Regions from separate parts of the Microvirgula aerodenitrificans DSM 15089 genome, predicted to be linked through region 1. Evidence: predicted binding sites of a transcription regulator. Region 1 holds the regulator's gene; each other region holds the start of a gene.
What was found. The regulator sigma-54, encoded in region 1, starts transcription at its own class of promoters, with help from an activator protein. The targets are predictions, from matches to a motif close to CTGGCACGCTTCATGCTT.

Region 2: a site for sigma-54 is predicted at 1,993-2,010, ahead of flgB (flagellar basal body rod protein FlgB). Genes of this name have one in related genera too.
Region 3: a site for sigma-54 is predicted at 1,494-1,511, ahead of glnA (type I glutamate--ammonia ligase). Genes of this name have one in related genera too.

Annotation. Positions count from the first base shown of each region.
Region 1 is NZ_KK211072.1:31,605-35,949, reverse strand. It holds gene lptA (lipopolysaccharide transport periplasmic protein LptA) at 1-464, shown strand, start outside; gene lptB (LPS export ABC transporter ATP-binding protein) at 461-1,195, shown strand; gene Q352_RS0118185 (RNA polymerase factor sigma-54) at 1,205-2,650, shown strand; gene hpf (ribosome hibernation-promoting factor, HPF/YfiA family) at 2,721-3,059, shown strand; gene ptsN (PTS IIA-like nitrogen regulatory protein PtsN) at 3,325-3,792, shown strand; gene hprK (HPr(Ser) kinase/phosphatase) at 3,785-4,345, shown strand, end outside.
Region 2 is NZ_JHVK01000002.1:239,115-243,459, forward strand. It holds gene flgE (flagellar hook protein FlgE) at 1-364, opposite strand, end outside; gene Q352_RS0102920 (flagellar hook assembly protein FlgD) at 426-1,112, opposite strand; gene flgC (flagellar basal body rod protein FlgC) at 1,130-1,543, opposite strand; gene flgB (flagellar basal body rod protein FlgB) at 1,546-1,953, opposite strand; gene feoB (ferrous iron transport protein B) at 2,209-3,996, opposite strand; gene Q352_RS23705 (FeoA family protein) at 3,993-4,220, opposite strand.
Region 3 is NZ_JHVK01000001.1:54,095-58,439, forward strand. It holds gene glnA (type I glutamate--ammonia ligase) at 1-1,415, opposite strand, end outside; gene Q352_RS0100315 (rhodanese-like domain-containing protein) at 1,744-2,193, shown strand; gene aroE (shikimate dehydrogenase) at 2,242-3,066, shown strand; gene mtgA (monofunctional biosynthetic peptidoglycan transglycosylase) at 3,339-4,022, shown strand.

The DNA of each region.
Region 1 (4,345 bases):
TCAATATCGAAGCCGACCAGGCCAGTCTCGACCAGCAGAAGGGCGTGACCGTCTACGAAGGCAATGTGATCCTGACCCAGGGCACATCGAAGCTGACCGCCGCCAAACTGACGGTGAACCAGGACAAGGCCGGCAACCAGTACGGCACCGCCATCGGCAACCCGGCCACCTTCCGCCAGCGCCTCGACCCTGACAGCGACGGCAAGGTCGAGTGGATCAACGGCAAGGGCCAGCGCATTGACTACGACAACGCCAAGCAACTGGTTACAATCTATGACAACGGCAGAGTTCAGCGCGGTGGCGACGTCGTCACCGGCAATGTGATCATCTACGACGGCAAGACCCAGCAATTCCAGGCCACCGGCACCCGCAGCGATGCCCATGGCCAGGCAATGAAGGGCGGCAAGGGCCGTGTCACCGTGGTGATCCAGCCGCGTGAAAAGAAGGAAGGCGCCAATAAATGACGCAAGCCACCAGTCGCCTCAGCGTCCGCCACCTGCAGAAGCGCTACAAGAAGCGCACGGTGGTCCAGGATGTCTCGCTGGAAATCAACAGCGGTGAGGTCGTCGGTCTGCTCGGTCCGAATGGTGCCGGCAAGACAACCAGTTTCTACATGATCGTCGGCCTGGTGCCGGCCGATGCCGGCGACATCCATATCGACGATATCGATGCCAGCCATCTGGCCATCCACCAGCGTGCCCGGCTCGGCATCGGCTATCTGCCGCAGGAAGCCTCGATCTTCCGCAAGCTCACGGTTGAGGAAAACATTCTCGCCGTGCTCGAGCTGACCGGACTGAAAGGGGCGAAGATCCAGGAAGAACTGGAGCTGCTGCTCGACGATCTGAACATCGCCCACCTGCGCGACAACCCGGCGCTGTCGCTGTCCGGCGGCGAGCGCCGCCGGGTGGAAATCGCCCGCGCGCTGGCCATGCGCCCGCGTTTCATCCTGCTGGACGAACCGTTTGCCGGCGTTGACCCGATTGCCGTCATCGATATCCAGAAGATCATCTCCTACCTGAAGGAGCGCGGCATCGGCGTACTGATCACCGATCACAATGTTCGCGAAACCCTGCGCATCTGCGATCGGGCTTACATTATCAATGCCGGCAGCGTACTTGCCGCCGGCAAGCCCCAGGCGCTGGTCGAGGACGAAAATGTCCGCCGCGTCTACCTGGGCGAGCATTTCCACCTCTAGACAGCGGCCATGAAGCAAAGCCTCCAGCTCAAGCTGGGTCAGCAACTGACCCTTACGCCCCAACTGCAACAGTCGATCCGGCTGCTGCAGCTCTCGACGCTGGACTTGCAACAGGAAGTGGAACAGTTCATCGCCGACAATCCGCTGCTGGAGCGCGACGAGGGCCGTGACGAAAACGGCGCGGAAGTCAGCGATGCCGGCGAGATTGCCATCAACGGCCATGACGAGCCGCGTGAGCCACCGCAGCAGCAGGACGGGGCCGGCGGCAACGACGACAGCGCCACCGACCTGAACCTGGTCAACGACTGGTCCAGCTACGGCCGCAACGGCAGCGACGAAGACGACGACTGGGACCCGCACCAGAACCTGACCCGGGCCACCACGCTGCGCGAGCATCTGCTGGCGCAACTGGCCGAGCTGCCGCTGTCGGTCCGCGACCGGGCAATGGCGATGGTCATCATCGAGGAACTGGACGACGACGGCTACCTGCCCTGCCCGCTGGAAGAGCTTGCCGTCCATCTGCCGGCGGAACTGGAGATCGATCCCGACGAGCTGACCGTGGCGCTGACCCTGGTCCAGCAGTTCGAGCCGGCCGGTGTCGCCTCGCGCGATCTGACCGAATCGCTGCTGCTGCAACTGGCGGCCCGGCCCGAGTCGCCGGCCAGGCCGCTGGCGCAGGACATCGTCCGCCACCACCTGCCGCTGCTCGCCAACCGCGACTTCACCCGGCTGCGCCGCGCCACCGGCGCCGACGACGAATCGATCCGGCAGGCCCAGGCGCTGATCGCCTCGCTGAACCCGCGTCCGGCCGCCGGTTTCGGCAGCGGCGACACCCACTACGTGATGGCCGACGTGCTGGTCCGTCGCGATCGCAACGGAATCTGGCTGCCCCTCTTGAATCCTGCGACTCAGCCCAAATTGAAAGTAAATCAGCTGTACGCGCAGATGCTCAGCCGGCACCGCGGCGAGGCCGGACAATTGTCCGGCCGGCTGCAGGAAGCCAAGTGGCTGATCCGCAACATCGAACAGCGGGCCGACACTATACTCAGAGTGTCGCAGGTCATCGTCGAGCGACAGCAGGCGTTCTTTGATCAGGGTGAAGTCGCAATGCGCCCCATGGTGCTGCGCGACGTCGCCGACGAATTGGGATTGCACGAGTCGACCATCTCCCGCGTGACCAGCAGCAAGTATCTGATCTGTCCGCGTGGCGTGTTCGAACTCAAGTACTTCTTCGGCACGGCGCTGGACACCGATTCCGGCGGCGAATGCTCGGCTACCGCCATCAAGGCGCGGTTGCGCAAGCTGATTGCCGACGAAGACCCGCACAAACCGCTGTCGGACAGCGTGCTGGCCGAACGGCTCGGTGACGAGGGCATCCAGGTTGCCCGCCGCACCGTCGCCAAGTATCGCGAGGCATTGCTGATACCACCGGTAAACCAGCGGAAAACGATTTAACGCGCGTCAAGGCGCGCCCCCTGCGTATCCAGCAACATGGATACGCCAGCCCACCAGAAGGAGTTAGGGTATGAACCTGAACATCACCGGCGTCCATCTCGAAGTCACTCCGAGCCTGCGCGACTACCTGTCGGAAAAAATCGACCGCATCACCCGCCACGTCGATAACGTCATTGCCGTCAACGTCGCCCTCTCGGTCGAGAAACTCGACCAGAAAGTGACGGTCGACGTTCACCTGAAGGGCAAGGACATCCACGTCGAGGAAGTCGCAGCCGACATGTATGCGGCCATTGACCTGGTTGCCGACAAGCTGGACAGACAGGTGCTGAAGCACAAGGAGAAGAGTACGGATCACTTCTCGGACAAGGCGCACAAGGCACAGGAGCTGTCCGCCGGCTCCGAAGCCTGAGCCTGAAGAAGACTCACAAGGGCAAGCGCCCGCGGTCGTCGTGCCGCTGGCTCAGGCCTGACTGAAAGGGGGGGACTGCCGGAAACGGCAGTCCCCCCGTTTGATTGCGGGCCCTCGCGCCCGGAGGGGTGCCGGCACAGGCATTCCGCTGCCGGTCTGCCCTTTGCTGGTGCAGACCGGCCGGGGTGCCCACTAATGCGGCAGACGCTCCCGCCGTAACCGGCTAGAATGGCCCCGTTTTGATTACTCGTACTCGTTGACGACCATGAGTCTGATCGCAAAGATCCTGCCCAGCACCGACCACCTGCTCGTCGATCTCGACGTCAGCAGCAAGAAACGCGTGTTCGAGCATGTCGGCATCCTGTTCGAGAACGCCTACGGCATTGCCCGCAGCACCGTTTTCGACAGCCTGTTCGCCCGGGAAAAACTCGGCTCCACCGGACTCGGTCACGGGGTTGCCATCCCGCACGGTCGCGCCAAGGGGCTCAAGGACGTCGCCGGCTGCTTCATCCGCCTGAAATCCCCGATTCCGTTCGACTCGCCCGATGGCAAGCCGGTCAGCCTGCTGTTCGTGCTGCTGGTGCCCGAGCAGGCAACCGACCTGCATCTGCAGGTACTGTCGGAACTCGCACAGATGTTCAGCCGCCGCCAGCTGCGCGAAGCGCTGGCCGCCGCACCGGATGCCCAGACCCTGTTCCAGCTTCTGACCACCCAGCAGGACAGCCATGCCTAGCATCACGGTCAGGAAGCTTTATCAGGACAACCGGCAGAAACTCAATCTGAACTGGGTCGCCGGCTCGTCCGGCATCGACAACCTGATCGGCACCGACGACCAGCGGCCAACCCTGGCCCTGGTCGGCCACCTGAACCTGATCCACCCGAACAGCCTGCAGGTGCTCGGCGTCGCCGAATGCGACTACCTGAACCAGCTGGGACAGGACGCGGCCCGCGAAGCGCTGGAGCAGCTGTTCCGGCTGCCGATGTCGGCCATCATCGTCGCCAACGGCCAGCCGGTTCCGGCCGCACTGAAGGCCGCCTGCGAACACCAGCGCGTGCCGCTGATCGCCTCGAGCCAGGCCTCGCCGTACCTGATGGACGTGATGCGCATCTACCTGGCGCGAGTCCTGGCGGTGTCCACCGTGCTGCACGGCGTGTTCCTCGACGTGCTCGAGGTCGGCGTGCTGATTACCGGCGACAGCGCGATGGGCAAGAGCGAACTGGCACTGGAACTGATTTCCCGCGGCCACGGCCTGGTGGCCGACGACGCGGTCGACCTGTTCCGCATC
Region 2 (4,345 bases), on a different contig from region 1:
TCAGGTAGTCGCCGTTGTTGTTGATGTAGCCCTCGCGGTTGATCTGGAACTGGCCGTTGCGAGTGTAGGCCGTGCCGTTGGCATTCTGCATGACGAAGAAGCCGTTGCCGGAAATGGCCAGGTCGAGCTGGTTGCCGGTGGTGGTCACCCCCCCCTGCTTGAACTGCTGGGCGATCGCGGTGGTCGACACGCCGATGCCGTTCTGGGTCGCGGCCACGCCGTAGAAGTTGGCGGCGAACATGTCGGCGAACTCGGCACGCGAGCCCTTATAGCCGACGGTGGAGGCGTTGGCGATGTTGTTGCCGATGGCGCCGAGCTGATTGTTTGCGGCGTTGATGCCGGCCAGACCGTGTTGGAAAGCCATGATGAATCCCTTGTAAACCTGATATTCGGTAAATGCGTAACGCGTGGACGGTCGTGACCGCTTACATCAGTTCGCGGACCTTGCTGATATCGACGTTCTCGCCGGTCGACAGTGCCAGCAGGACATTGCCGTCCTTCCAGGTCAGTGCATCGACGCGCGAATAGGCCAGTGCCGTCGCCGTGGTCGCCGCGCCGCCCTTGGTGGCGCTGACGCTGAACGTGTAGTTGCCGGAATCCAGTTGCGTGCCATCGCTGGTCTTGCCGTCCCAGACGAAGTGGGCGGTGCCCGCTTCCTGCGCGCCCATGCTGACCTTGTCGACCAGGTTGCCCTTGCTGTCGTAGACCGACACCACGACGGCATCGGCGCCGTTCGGCAGCTCGACGGCACCGGCCGACGAACCGCTCTTGGTGCCGTCCTCGGCCGTCTTGACCGTCAGCGGCAGGCCGGACCCCGGGGTCAGCGCGACGTGACCGATCATGCCGGCGGCCGCGAAGCTCTGGCTGGCGGCATAGGCCGACGACAGCGAGGTCATGGTGGTGTTCAGCTTCTCGATCCCTTCGACCGTGCTCAGCTGGGCCATCTGGCTGGTAACCTGCGAGTTGTCCATCGGGTTCAGCGGATCCTGCGACTGCAGCTGGGCCATCAGCAGTTTCAGGAACTGGTCCTGGATCGCGCTGGAACCGGATTTGGTCGTCGTGCTCGACGTATTGAACTTGTCGTACGGGTTGGTGGTAACGGCGGTGGTCATCTGGGTTCGCTCCGGGATCAGGCTTGGCCGATGGTCAGCGTCTTTTGCAAGAGCTGCTTGGTCGTGTTCATCATTTCAACGTTGGTCTGGTACGAGCGCGATGCGGAAATCATGTCGGTCATTTCTTCGACCGGGTTGATGTTCGGCATGGTCACGTAACCGTTCTTGTCGGCCAGCGGGTTGCCCGGGTCGTAGCTCATGCGCGGCGGCGACTGGTCTTCGACGATTGCGGTCACTGCCACCTTGGCGATTTTCGGTTCGGCGCTGTCGACCGGGATCGGGGTGAACACGATGCGCCGGGCCTTGTACGGCTCGCCGTTGCTGGACACCGCACTGTCGGCGTTGGCCATGTTGCTGGCGACGACGTTCAGGCGCTTGGACTGGGCCGTCAGCGCGCTGCCGGCGATATCGAGGACGCGACTAAGCGACATGATTATTGACCCTTGATGGCGTCGGACAGACCGCTGATCCGACGGTTGAGGAAAGTCAGCGTGGACTGATAGTGGATGGAGTTGTCCATGAAGGCGGAGCGCTCCTGGTCCATGTCCACGGTGTTGCCGTCAATCGACGGCTGTACGGCCTGGCGATACTGCACTTCCACGCCGTCGCTGCCGCTGGTCTGCTTGCCGCTCAGGTGGCGGCCATCGGTGCGGTTCATGCCCAGGCTCGACTGGGTACCGGCCAGCTCGGCCTTCAGTGCCGAGGCGAAGTCGAAGTCGACCGCCTTGTAGTTCGGCGTATCGGCGTTGGCGATGTTCGAAGCAATGACCTCGTTGCGCCTGGCGCGCAGGTCGAGTGACTTCTGCTGCAGTTCGAAATGTTTGGCGATCTTGTCGAGCATGGGTATCCGCTGCGATGACAGTATGAACGGGACACATTAAAGCAGGTTTCGTGCCAGATGCAACCCGGCGTATCGGGCCAGCCAGCCCCCTGATTTTGCTGGGTTTTCAAACGCGACAAAAATCCGGCACAGCGAATGCCGCAGTGCCGGACGTGCCAACGGCAAATCTTGCCGCCCCGCTTTCCGGGCGGAGCCGGAACGACAACGCCCGGCGCAGGATGCGCCGGGCGTCATGCTGTCGCGGGCTGCGCGCGGCTAGCCGACCAGCAGTCGCGCGCTCTGGTAGAACACGAAGCTGACCACCCAGGCCAGGCCCAGCGACCACGCTACCGACAGCGTGGTGAAGCCGAAACTCTTCGACTCCTTGTAGATCGCGGCCACGGTGGCGACGCACGGCACATAGATCAGCGTGAACAGCATGAAGCTGTAGGCCGAGATCCAGTCGATGTGGCGGACGACCACGTCACCGAGGTTGTTCTCCTGCACGCCATAGATGACCGCCATCGAACCGAGCAGGATTTCCTTGGCGACAAAGCCGAACATCAGCGCCACCGCCAGCCGGTCCTCGATGCCGATCGGTGCCAGCAGCGGCCGGAAGAAGTGCCCCAGCGCTTCGGCAAAGGTCGGACCGTTCGCCCCGATATGGAAGGTGGTCAGCGCCCAGACCAGCACCACGCCGATCAGGATCATGGTCGATGCCAGCTTCAGGAACGCCCGCACTTCACCCCAGGCACGCAGCAGCAGATGGCGTGGCGTCGGCAGCCGGTACGGCGGAATTTCCAGCACGAACAGCTCGTGACTGTGGAAACCGCGCTTGAACAGCCAGGCCGACAGCATGGCGACGGCAAAGCTGACCAGGTACAGGCTGAACAGCACCCACGGCGCGGCCAGCGGCGAGAACATCGTGGTGGAGAAGAACAGGAATACCTGCAGCCGTGCCGAGCAGACCGAGAACGGGATGGTCAGCATCGACAGCAGCCGCATCTTGCGGTCGCGCATGATGCGCGTCCCCATGATGGCCGGCACATTGCAGCCGAAGCCCATCAGGTGCATGACGAAGCCGCGGCCGTCCAGGCCGAGCCGGCTCATCATTGCGTCCATCAGGAAGGCGGCGCGGGCCAGGTAGCCGGCATCCTCGACAATCGCCATCAGCACGAAGAACACGAACACCAGCGGCGCAAAGGTCAGCACCGTGGTCATGCCGGTCCAGACCCCGTCGAGCAGGAAGCCCGACAGCCAGGACGGCGCACCGGACAGCAGCGGGTCGAGCACCGCGCCGCGCAGGGCGCCCAGCCCCTCGTCCAGCCCGTCCTGGATCGGCGTACTGATCAGATAGGTCAGCTGGAACAGAATGGCCATCAGCACGAAGAACAGCGGCAGGCCCAGCCACGGATGCAGCAGCCAGCGATCGACCTTCTCGGTCGTGCTTTCGGACAGCCGGGGCGGCACATGGAAGGTGGCGTCGGCCAGCGCACGCTGCGCCAGCGACCAGGCGACGGCGTCGCTTTCGTCGGCCAGTTGCGGCGGCAGCACCGCATGACGGGCCTCGTCGCTGCCATTGGCCAGCCGGGCCAGCGCCTCCAGCACGGCCGGCCAGTTCTCGCCGCGCCGCGCGCTGGTCATCAGCACCGGCGCGCCCAGTTCCTTCGACAGCCGGGCCTCGTCGACGGTGATGCCGAGCTGGCGCGCCTCGTCCGACATGTTCAGCAGCACCAGCAAGGGCACGCCGGTCGCGCGCAGCTGCAGCGCCAGCCGCAGCTGCCGGTCGAGCTGGGTCGCATTGAGGATGACGACGAAGGCGTGAAAATCGCTGTCGGTCAGCATCTGCCGCACTACCGCCTCGTCCTCGGCATAGCCGGACAGGTCGTTGATGCCCGGCAGGTCGATCAGGTCGACCATGTGGCCGCCAAGCAGGATTTTGGCGCGGGCGATCTCGACCGTCAGTCCCGGCCAGTTGCCGACCCGTTGCGACAGCCCGGTCAGGCGGTTGAACAGCGTGGACTTGCCGGTATTCGGCAGACCGATCAGGGCGAAGCGCTTCATAGCGGCGTCACCTCGATCTGGCGCGCCACGTCACGGCGCAGGATCACGTCCGTGCAGCCGATACGGACCAGCAGCGGTCCGCCCAGTACCGCACGACGCACGACCTGGATATGGGCGCCGGTTTCGATACCGAAACAGCGCAGGCGGCCCGCTGCGTCCCGGGGAAGATTCAGCGCCGAGACCGCGGCCGGGGTGGCGGGGGCAAGCGCAACAAGCGATGACATGGCAATTCCGACAGAAAGAGGTGGGATGGGACACATTCTCATTATCAGCAAACACTGATGCAATCGTGTGACAGCCCGGAGTTGACCCCGGTCAAGCTTTGCAGGATGACGACCGCGCCGGCGCG
Region 3 (4,345 bases), on a different contig from region 1:
AGGCTGTAGTACTCGTCGAACTCGACCGGGTGCGGCGTCATGCGGATGCGGTTGACTTCCTGCATCTTGAGTTCGATGAAGGCATCGATCCACTCGTTGCTGAACACGCCGCCACGGGTCAGGAAGTCGCGGTCCTTGTCGAGCTCGCCCAGCGCTTCGTCCAGCGACGCGCAGACGGTCGGGATCAGCTTGTCTTCTTCCGGCGGCAGGTCGTACAGGTTCTTGCTGGCCGGTTCGCCCGGGTGGATCTTGTTCTGCACGCCGTCCAGGCCGGCCATCATCAGCGCGGCGAAGCACAGGTACGGGTTGGCCGAAGGGTCCGGGAAGCGCGCTTCGATGCGGCGGGCCTTCGGGCTGGCCACGTGCGGAATGCGGATCGAGGCCGAACGGTTGCGGGCCGAGTAGGCGAGCTTCACCGGGGCTTCGTAATGCGGCACGAGGCGCTTGTACGAGTTGGTGCCCGGGTTGGTGATCGCGTTCAGCGCCTTGGCGTGCTTGATGATGCCGCCGATGTAGTACAGCGCGAAGTCGGACAGGCCGGCATAGCCGTCACCGGCGAACAGGTTCACGCCGTCTTTCCAGATCGACTGGTGAACGTGCATGCCCGAGCCGTTGTCGCCGCAGATCGGCTTCGGCATGAAGGTGGCGGTCTTGCCGAAGCTGTGGGCGACGTTCTGCACCACGTACTTGGTGATCTGGGTCCAGTCGGCGCGCTGGGTCAGCGTGCTGAAGCGGGTGCCGATTTCACACTGGCCGGCGGTCGCCACTTCGTGGTGGTGCACTTCGACCGGCACGCCGAGTTCTTCCAGCACCAGGCACATTTGCGAGCGCATGTCCTGGAAGCTGTCGACCGGCGGGACCGGGAAGTAGCCGCCCTTGACGCGCGGACGGTGGCCGGTGTTGGCGCCGTCGAGCGGATCGGCGGACGACCAGGCGGCTTCTTCCGAGTTGATCTTCACGTGGCAGCCGGACATGTCGGCGTGCCAGGTGATGCTGTCGAACACGAAGAATTCCGGTTCCGGACCGAAGAAGGCGACATCGCCGATGCCGCTGGCCTTCAGGTAGGCTTCAGCGCGCTTGGCGATCGAACGCGGGCAGCGGTCGTAGCCCTTGCCGTCGGCCGGATCGACCACGTCGCAGGTCATGAACACCGTCGGTTCGTCGTAGAACGGGTCGATGAAGGCCGTCGCCGGGTCGGCGATCAGCAGCATGTCGGAGGCCTGGATACCCTTCCAGCCGGCGATGGACGAGCCATCGAACGCATGGCCGTGCTCGAACCAGGCTTCGGCATCTTCGGTCAGGACGTGCGCCGGGATGGTGACGTGCTGTTCCTTGCCCTTGGTGTCGGTAAAGCGCAGGTCAACGAACTTTACGTCGTTATCCTCGATCAGTTTCTTAACGTCGGCAGCCGCCATACAAATCTCCCAAAGTGTTCAGGTGTTACGAGTCGTTCAAGTTGAGGTCCGGGCGCACCGGATAGCTGGCAGAAGACATAGCAGAAACTGTGCCATGCCCGCTGTCGCGGCATTCCCGGGGACTGGACGCCGTCCCGTCCGGCTCGCTCAATGGCATGATGCACCATAAGCGTGCAATTTGCCGTGCGGTGGCACAAAACAGGTGCATTGCTGACGGGCATGCACCGGTTTGGACCGTCCGGCGACTGCCGGACAAGCCTTGTCATTGTCCGTGCATTCGCTGCTACTATAATCGCCCGAACATGACACCCGGCTTGCTGGCTTCGCGATGGACGACACAATTGACACAATTCTGGCCCGGGCCGCGACACGCGGACGCGAAGCGGGCAGCGCCTATGCCGGTGAGGTGACCCCGGCGGAGGCCTGGCGACTGGTCGAACTGGGCGCCGCGCGCCTGGTCGACGTGCGCAGCGCTGCCGAGTGGAGCTTTGTCGGCATGCCGCCGTCCGCGACCGGCATCGAATTCAGGACCTGGCCCGGCATGCAGCCCAATCCGGCCTTTGCCGGCCAGCTCGAAGCGGCGGTGGCGAAAGACCTGCCGGTCCTGTTCCTGTGCCGCAGCGGGGTCCGCTCGGTGGCCGCCGCCACGCTGGCGGCCGGGCTGGGCTACCAGGCCTACAACATCCTCGACGGCTTCGAGGGCCCGCTTGACGGGCAGGGCCAGCGCAACCGCCTTGGCGGCTGGCGTGTCAGCGGCCTGCCATGGCGGCAGGGCTGAGCCGCCCCGCGACCGAATTCCGAATTTCCCTTTGCGATAGTGACCATCATGACCCAACGCTACGCCGTTATCGGCAACCCGATTGCGCACAGCCAGTCGCCGTACATCCACCTCGAGTTCGCCCGCCTGCAGGGAGTGCCGCTGGCCTATGAACGCCTGCTGGCGCCGCTGGACGGCTTTGCCGCCAGCGTGCGCGATTTTGTCGCCGGCGGCGGCCACGGACTGAACGTGACCCTGCCGTTCAAGCTCGAAGCGCATGAGCTGGCGCGGCAGCACCTGACCGAGCGTGCCCGTGCGGCCGGGGCCGTCAATACGCTGACTTTCCGCGATGGCGAGGTCCATGGCGACAATACCGACGGTATCGGCCTGACCCGTGACATCACCGTCAACCTCGATGTCGCCATCGCCGGCAAGAATGTGCTGGTGCTGGGCGCCGGCGGCGCCGTGCGCGGCGTGCTGCTGCCGCTGCTGGAGCAGAAGCCGGCCAGCGTCACCCTGGTCAACCGCACGCTGGACAAGGCGCAGCAGGTTGCGGCCGACTTCGCCGGCTGGGGCCGGATCGAGGTCTGTGCGTACGAGCAACTGGCCGGACGCCACTTCGACATCGTCATCAACGGCACGTCGGCCGGCCTCAGCGGCGCGCTGCCGCCGCTGCCGGACGGGGTGCTGACCGACAGCGAGCTGGTCTACGACATGGTGTACGGCAAGGGCCTGACGCCGTTCCTGGCGCGGGCGCAGGCCGAACGGGCCGGTATGCTGTCCGACGGACTGGGCATGCTGGTCGAACAGGCGGCCGAGTCGTACCGGATCTGGCATGGCGTGCAGCCGGAGACACGTCCGGTGATGAACAGCCTTCGCGATTTGCTGGCATGACTGACGGCTGCGCCGTTACATGCCCGACCCACGGCCGGTTCTTCCGGCTCAGACTGCTGATAAAGGTGGGCACCGACGGTCACCGTGGCGTCGGTGCACGCCCGACTGACAGGATCTGCCGTGAGTACGGCAGTCTGTCTGATTGACTCCTGCCTCTTCCGTCCCCGCCGCTGCGGGGAAACCTCGCTTCGCTCGTCCGTTCTTCAATGGACGGGGTTTGTGGGCAGTCTGGGCCGGTTCTTCCGGCTGTTTTCTTTTTTGCGGAGCTTTTCGTGAAGTTGCTTTTCAAGCTGGTCGGTCTGCTGGCCGCGGTGTTCCTGCTGTATCAACTGTGGCTGTTCGGGCACATCCTGTACTGGAAGTGGAACAACCCGTCCACGACCGCCTTCATGACCGAACAGCAGGCCGTGCTGGCCGAAACCAATCCCGATATCGAGATCCGCTATCGCTGGGTGTCGTACGACCGCATTTCCAGCAACCTGAAGCGGGCGCTGGTCGCCAGCGAGGACGCCAAGTTCCTTGCCCACGAGGGGTTCGACTGGGAGGGGATGCAGACCGCCTGGGAGAAGAACATGCAGAAGGGCCGCATCGTCGCCGGCGGCTCGACCATCAGCCAGCAACTGGCGAAGAACCTGTTCCTGTCGTCCAAACGCACGCCGTGGCGCAAGGCCGAGGAGGCCATCATCACCGTGATGCTGGAAGCGGTGATGGACAAGCGGCGCATCTTCGAGATCTATCTGAACGTGATCGAGTGGGGCAATGGCGTGTTCGGCGCCGAAGCGGCGGCCCGGCATTACTACAAGACCGGCGCGTCGCGGCTGTCGGCGTCGCAGGCAGCCAGACTGGCGGCCATGGTGCCGAATCCGCGCTATTACGATGATCACCGCAATGATTCCCGGCTCCGGCGCAAGGCTGCCATCCTGCAGCGGCGAATGGCCTACGCCGACATCCCGTAATGTTTGCGCCGCATCATTGCGCCGGTGTCCGGCGCGCGTGGCGCACGCCGGATCGCGATCGACGCGATGGCGTGCGGCGCAGCAATTTTCGTCAGCAGTCTGGCGTGGTTTATTGCGCCGGCGTTACAATTCGCGCCCTCTGTGTACTCTGCCGGGCGCACCTTTCCCCGGCTCCAACCATGGACTTACCCAGTTACCCGCCGCCTTCTCCCTACAAACATAACGACTGACGTATTCGCCGGCGCCGATCTTCCGTGCGGGTACGGGAGACGACTTGCATGACCGTCGATACCACAAGAAACCAGGACAACCTCCAGGCCAGC